2 regions of the Eisenbergiella sp. OF01-20 genome follow, and region 1 is predicted to be linked to the other one. Evidence: riboswitches for the same ligand, from Rfam matches in the RefSeq annotation. Region 1 holds a riboswitch; the other holds the start of a gene.

The links. A riboswitch is a leader RNA that binds a small molecule or an ion and turns the genes downstream of it on or off. The one in region 1 is predicted to bind cobalamin.
Region 2: another riboswitch for cobalamin. It lies ahead of cobI (precorrin-2 C(20)-methyltransferase); the one in region 1 lies ahead of cbiQ (cobalt ECF transporter T component CbiQ).

The regions. Positions count from the first base shown of each region.
Region 1 covers NZ_QUES01000006.1:104,126-107,540, forward strand. Annotated here, with positions in the region: gene DXA36_RS10110 (glycoside hydrolase family 13 protein) at 1-938, shown strand, start outside; cobalamin riboswitch at 1,028-1,225, shown strand; gene cbiQ (cobalt ECF transporter T component CbiQ) at 1,278-2,174, shown strand; gene DXA36_RS10120 (energy-coupling factor ABC transporter ATP-binding protein) at 2,207-3,061, shown strand; gene DXA36_RS10125 (energy-coupling factor ABC transporter permease) at 3,058-3,415, shown strand, end outside.
Region 2 covers NZ_QUES01000006.1:224,869-228,283, forward strand. Annotated here, with positions in the region: gene DXA36_RS10645 (ABC transporter ATP-binding protein) at 1-1,245, shown strand, start outside; cobalamin riboswitch at 1,351-1,538, shown strand; gene cobI (precorrin-2 C(20)-methyltransferase) at 1,731-3,197, shown strand; gene cbiD (cobalt-precorrin-5B (C(1))-methyltransferase CbiD) at 3,348-3,415, shown strand, end outside.

The DNA.
Region 1 (3,415 bases):
AAAATTCTCCTTATGCGGGGTGGTTTTACGAGCTTTCCTTCCCTGTGGTACGTCCCCGTGATGGCGGACGGCCCGGATATGCCTGCTTTGCCTATGAACCTAAAATGCCGAAGCTGAATACGGCAAATCCCGAAGTACAGGAATATTTTGCCCGGGTGGGCCGCTATTGGATCGAACGGTTCCATGTGGACGGCTGGCGGCTGGACGTGGCAAACGAGGTGGATAAGAATTTCTGGCGCCGCTTCCGTGCGGCGGTGCGCGAAGCGGATCCGGATGCCGTTTTGATTGGGGAGGTCTGGGAAAATGCCCGGGACTGGCTGAAGGGTGACCTGTTTGATTCCGTTATGAACTATGATTTCCGAAAACACTGCAGGGATTTTTTCGCACTGGAAAAAACAGGGGCGGATGAATTTTTGTGGGGAATGACCGATATGCAGCTGCGGTATCCGTTCCAGGTGACTGCCGGACAGCTGAATCTGCTGGACAGCCATGACGTCGCGCGTTTCCTGGGATTGTGCGGGGGAGACTATGGCCGGTGGCAGGCGGCTTTTCTGTATCTTTGCATGGCTCCCGGCGTGCCTGGCGTTTTTTACGGGGATGAAAAGAAAATTACAGGGATCCGGGAAATGGAATACAGACAGGGAATGCCCTGGGAAGCGGATCATACCGATTCGGAACGTTTTGTGAAAGAAGTCCTGCGCATCCGCAGGGACTGGATAGCACCGGAGGATGAATGGCGGGCTGTCTATGGGGGACACAAAGACAGGCTGCTGGTGTTTGAAAGGTACGGCGCACATACGGTGCGTGTGATAATCCATTTGGGCGAAACCCCTGCCGACGCGGAGCGCTTCCTGCACGGCGGGCAGATTCTCCTCCTGAAAGGGGCGGTTTCCCAGATGCTGGAAAAAAATGGATTTGCCGTATTATTGATGCAATAAACTTTTGCAAATTAGCATTGAACATTTCTCTTCTTAATGGTATACTTTGGGAAATGAAATTTGCAGTTACCAAGAAGGTACTGTATTGTTATAACATAGGATAAAAAGGTGCCCGGTGCTGCCATATGGCGCATCGGGATAATAGGGAACCGGGTGGGAATCCCGGACGATCCCGTCGCTGTAAGAGTGTAGTATTTTCCAGCCGCCAGGCAGTCACTGTGGAAATGGGAAGACGGAAAATACGGAAGTGCTTAAGTCAGAAGACCTGCCTTTTTATCAGGCTTTATAAGAACTGCGATGGACAGGTACTTATGAATCAGCTCCTTTGGGGGCTTATTTGTGTCAGCTGTTTGTACACGCAGAGAGGAATATCTGTGGTACAGGCAGTTTTTTTATTTCCGCGGGAAACCTGCCGGGAGAAACGGCGGCGCATCCAAATCCGGGAAGGAACCTGTACGACAGGAATGGGAAGAAATGAAAATTGACTATTATGCATATCACTCAGGCATGAGCGGCTGGAACGCAGGAGGGAAGCTGCTGCTGGCCGTGGGGACGCTGTGTCTGACCATAGCTCTTGATAAGCCGGCAGTCTCTCTGTTTGTCCTGCTGACCATGAGCCTGCTGACGCTGGTTAAGGGGAGGATCCCCGGGAAAGCTTACCTGCATTTCCTGTCCGTTCCCCTGGCCTTTGTGATCGTCAGCGGGACGGCTATTGCGGTGGAATTCGGAAAAAGTCCGCTGGGGGATTGGAACCTGCGGGTATTCTTTTTCTACCTTTGCTTATACAGGAGCAACATCCTGCTGGCGGGAGCCGTGTTCCTGAAGGCTATGGCGGGAATCAGCGCGCTGTATATGCTGTCCCTTTCCACACCGGTGAATCAGCTTGTGCTCGTCCTGCAAAGGCTTCATCTGCCTTCCCTGCTTGTGGAGCTGATGAATCTGATATACCGGTATATCTTTATTTTAATCGACGCCGCGGATCAGATGCAGACGGCGGCAAAAGCCCGTTTCGGTTACGGCAGCTTCCGGCAGTCTGTCAGGAGCTTTGCGCTGGTCGCGGGTAATTTATTCCTGGTATCCCTGAAAAAAGCGGGAACCTATTACGACGCCCTCCTTTCCAGGGGCTACGAAGGCCGGCTGGAATTTTTGACGGAAGAAACGGCGCCGACCGCAGGACAGATGGTATTTACGGGAGCCTATCTTCTGGCAGTGCTGCTGCTGGGGCTTGCGGTATGACCAGATAAAACACCTGGCAGGAGGATGACAGGATGAGCGACGAACAATTGCTGGAAGTAAAGGCTTTATCTTTTTCCTATGAGGAAGAGCCTGTGTTAAAGGATATCAGCCTCATGGTCCGCCGGGGCGAAAAAATCGCGGTGATGGGTTCAAACGGAGCGGGGAAATCCACTTTTTTCCTGAATCTTAACGGCGTTTTACAGCCGGATACCGGAGAGATCTATCTGAACGGGCGTAAAATCGGGAAAAAGGAGGTGGGGCTGCTCCGCAGACAGGTGGGGTTTGTTTTCCAGGATGCGGACAGCCAGATCATCGCCTCCAATGTGCGGGCGGAAATATCCTTCGGTCCCATGAACCTGGGGCTGGACAGAAAAGAGGTAATCCGCCGGGTGGACAGCGCCGTTTCCTATCTGGAGCTGGAAGCCCTGCAGCAGCGGGCGCCTCACTATCTCAGCGGCGGGGAAAAGAAACGGGTGAGTATCGCGGATATCCTGGCGATGGAGCCGGAACTGCTCATCTTCGATGAACCTATGGCAGCGCTGGACCCGGTGAATGCACAGAAGGTGGAAGCCATTCTGGGAAAGCTTCATCGGGATGGAAAGACGCTGCTGATAGCGACCCATGATGTGGATTTCGCCTGGCGGTTCGCGGACAGGATCCTGGTATTATGTGACGGGAGACTGCTTGCGGACGGGACACCGGCTGAAATATTCAGACAGACTGCAGTGATGGAACAGGCGCATTTGACGAAGCCATCTATCATGGTGATCTGGGATGCCCTGATACAAAAAGGGCTGGCAGCGGAGGATAGTAATTATCCCGTAACCCCACAGCAGGCAGCGCAGAGAATTGCAGCCTGCACAAATGAGAGAGGAGAGAAGGAATGACAGAGAAACAGAAGAAGGTATTAAAACTGAGCATTGCATTTGCGGTATCCTTTGCCGTATATCCTGCGGCAAACGCCATGCACATCATGGAGGGGTACCTCCCTGCGGGCTATTGTATTGCATGGGGCGTGATTTGCCTGCCCTTTCTGGTAAAGGGCTTTTTCAACATCCGGAAACAGTTCCGGGAAAACAAAAAGGCCATTACCATGCTGGCTATGGCCGGCGCTTACATTTTCGTCCTGTCCGCACTGAAAATCCCATCGGTAACGGGAAGCTGCTCCCACATGACCGGAACCGGGCTGGGAGCGATATTATTCGGGCCCAGCACGGTGAGCATCCTGGGTATCATTGTCC
Region 2 (3,415 bases), 120 kb from region 1:
GAAGAAACGCTGAAAAGACAGTTTGATAAAACCAGCAGCAGGGCGAACTATCTGATGCGCGGAGGAATTACCTACAGGGAAGGTAAGGATATTCGTATATACAATGCCCAGCCGTTGATTAAAAGCGCTCTGCGTGAAGAAGAACGGGACAGGATGGTGGAAGGAGAGAGCAGGCTGGAGCAGCGGGCAGGCGCGCTGGACGGTGCGGCATCTGGCATCCTTATGGGAGGGGCTTATGTGTTTGTGGTTCTGCGTTCACTGCAGGGTGCTCTTTCAGCAGGGGCAGTGGTTCTTTTTGCTTCCAGTATATACCGTTTCTCCGAAAGTCTGAAAATACTCGCTAAAAGCCGTAGTGAAATCCTGATGAATGCAAGACGCATGGAGAGTACCTTTGCTTATCTTGATCTTCCCGGTCTGCTGGAGGGCGGATGCCTTCCCGCAGGTATGGAAGCGGGAAAAGGTGAGATTGAGTTCCGGGATGTATCCTTTACCTATCCCGGAGCAGGAAAACCCGCATTGTCCCATGTGTCCTTCCGCCTGCATCCTGGCGAAAAAACGGCAGTGGTAGGAATGAACGGCAGCGGAAAGACCACACTGGTAAAGCTGCTCTGCCGCTTGTACGATCCATCCGAAGGAAGCATCCTGCTGAATGGGACGGACATCAGGGAATATGAATATGAGGAATATATGCGGCTGTTTTCGGTAGTGTTTCAGGATTTCAAACTTCTGGCTCAGCCTTTGGGAGAAAATGTAGCTGCGGCACAGGAATATCAGCAGGAGAGGGTATGGGAATGCCTTAAGAAAGCAGGATTTGCTGCCCGCCTGGAGCGGATGAAGAAGGGACTTGCCACCAGTCTGTACCGGGATTTGGATGAAGAGGGTGTGGAGGTGTCTGGTGGTGAAGCACAGAAGATTGCATTAGCCAGAGCATTGTATAAAGATGCGCCGATAGTGGTTCTGGATGAACCTACCGCCGCTCTGGATCCCATATCAGAGCATGAAATATACAGCGGTTTCCATAGGCTGATTGGTGATAAAACCGCGGTTTTTATATCCCATCGCCTTTCTTCCTGCCGTTTTTGCGACTACATACTGGTTTTTCATGAAGGAGAACTTGTGCAGCGTGGAAATCATGAGGAACTACTGAAAGAGGATAAGGGTAAATATGCTGTCATGTGGCAGGCACAGGCCAGGTACTATGAGGAAGACGGAGCGGACAGAAGTGCAGCGAACGGGGGAGCATAAAGATAACACTTCAGGCAAGATCGAACTGTTACGTATGTTTTCTTTCAAAAGGTAAAATAAACGATTGCCTCTGGCCTGTTTCCGTAATATAATCGAGAAAGAAAATTTTATAAAAAATGAAGAGGTGCCTGCCGGCCAGACCGCGCAGGATAATAGGGAAAAGGGTGCAAAGCCCTTGCGGTCCCGCCGCTGTAACGGAGGAGTCGTATCAGAGAATGCCACTGGGAAACCGGGAAGGACGGATACGATGAGGATACCGGAGCCAGAAGACCTGCCTTTCATGATGGGGAACATGGGAAGAGTGCTCCCCGCATCGGTTACGAGCGATGGCCGGGTGCGAAAAGCGGTCCTTTTCCAGGGGAAGATGACAGATCTGTTTTTTAAACCGGCTTTCGTATGCGTTATGCTGCGGGAGGCGGTATTTTTTTATGCAGGCACAAAAGGCCGTGAACAGCAACGGTGCCGGGCCATGAAAAGGAGAAAGCATGAAACAGAAGAAAAAAACAGGCATATTGGCAGTCAGCTTCGGAACAAGCTATGAGGATTCCTGCCGGTGTACCATTGGGGCGCTGGAGGCGGATTTTAAAAGGGTATTTTCACATATGCCTGTAAAAAGGGCGTTTACCAGTACAATTATCATGCGCATATGGAAGGAAAGAGGGGTGGAAATCCCCGATACCATGCAGGCGCTCGCCCAAATGGCGGAGGAAGGGATCGAGGAGGTTCTTATCCAGCCCACCCATCTTCTGGCCGGGGAGGAATACGAAAAGCTCTGTGCCCAGGCGGAAGGGTTCCGGGGGCGTTTCAGACGGATGGAAATCGGTGTGCCTCTGCTTAACGATGAGGAGGATCTGAAAAGTGTTGCCGCTTTTTATGCCGAACATTTTCCAAGGGAAGAGGGAGAAGCCCTGGTGCTGATGGGGCATGGATCCCGTCATGAAAACAATGCCGTTTATGCCCGGCTCCAGGATATCTGGAACCGGATGGGCTGTACCGATGTATTCCTGGGGACTGTGGAGGCCAGCCCGGATCTGGAAGAGGTAACGGCGCTCCTTCAAAAGAACGGATACCGGAAGGCGGTAATGACTCCGCTCATGCTGGTCGCAGGGGATCATGCCCATACGGACATGGCGGGGAACGGGCCGGGCAGCTGGAAACGCCTGCTGGAGTCCCAGGGGATTCGGGTGCGGTGTGTGGTGAAGGGAATGGGGGAATACCCGGAAATACGCAGTTTGTACATCCGCCATTTACAAAAGCTGGAGGAAAAAAATACGGGTGTGCTTTATGGTGTCAGTGTTGGCCCGGGCGATCCGGAACTGATTACGCTCAAGGCGGTGCGCCTGATAAAGGAGTGCCCTGTACTGGCAGTGCCCCGTACCCGGGGAGAAAACACACTCGCTCTTTCTATTGTCATGCAGACCGCCGATATCCGGGGAAAAGAAATCGTCTATACGGATTTCCCCATGACCAGGGATAAGGAAATCCTGGCAAAGAATTATGAGAGAATAGCAGAGCTGCTTGCGGAATATCTGGAACAGGGGAAAAATGTGGCCATGCTTACGATTGGGGACATTTCCATTTATTCCACATTTTCCTATGTGGGGGAACGGGCGGCGCAGGCCGGTTACCCGGTAAGGATATGCGCCGGTGTCCCCTGCTTTTGTGATATTGCCGCCAAAACCGGGAAACCTCTTGTTTCCGGTTCCCAGGTCCTGATGGTGATACCCGCAGGAAAAGAAGAACTGGAGCCGTATATGGCCCTGGAGGGTACCAAGGTATTGATGAAAAGCGGAGGAAAGCTGGGGAAGCTGCGGCAGTACCTTGCCGAAAAAGGACTGGAGGACAGGGCGCTCATCGCGGAAAACTGCGGGCTTCCGGGAGAACATTTTCTGCCTGCGACGCAGGAAATACCGGAGGGCAGCAGTTATTTTACCACAGTGGTGATAAGATAGCCTGCAAAGTGTGCCGGTTATTCCCGCGGGCAACGAGCCAAACGGATGCACTTGTGCATCCACTTGGCGACTGCCGCGAGGGTCAAATACCACCGCAGCAAGCTGACGGGGTATTTGATTTCACCACAGTTCCTGAGAGGAGAGACGGTTTTGCTGGAACAGTATGTATTTAAAAACCAGAAACGATTGCGCTGCGGTTATACGACCGGATCCTGTGC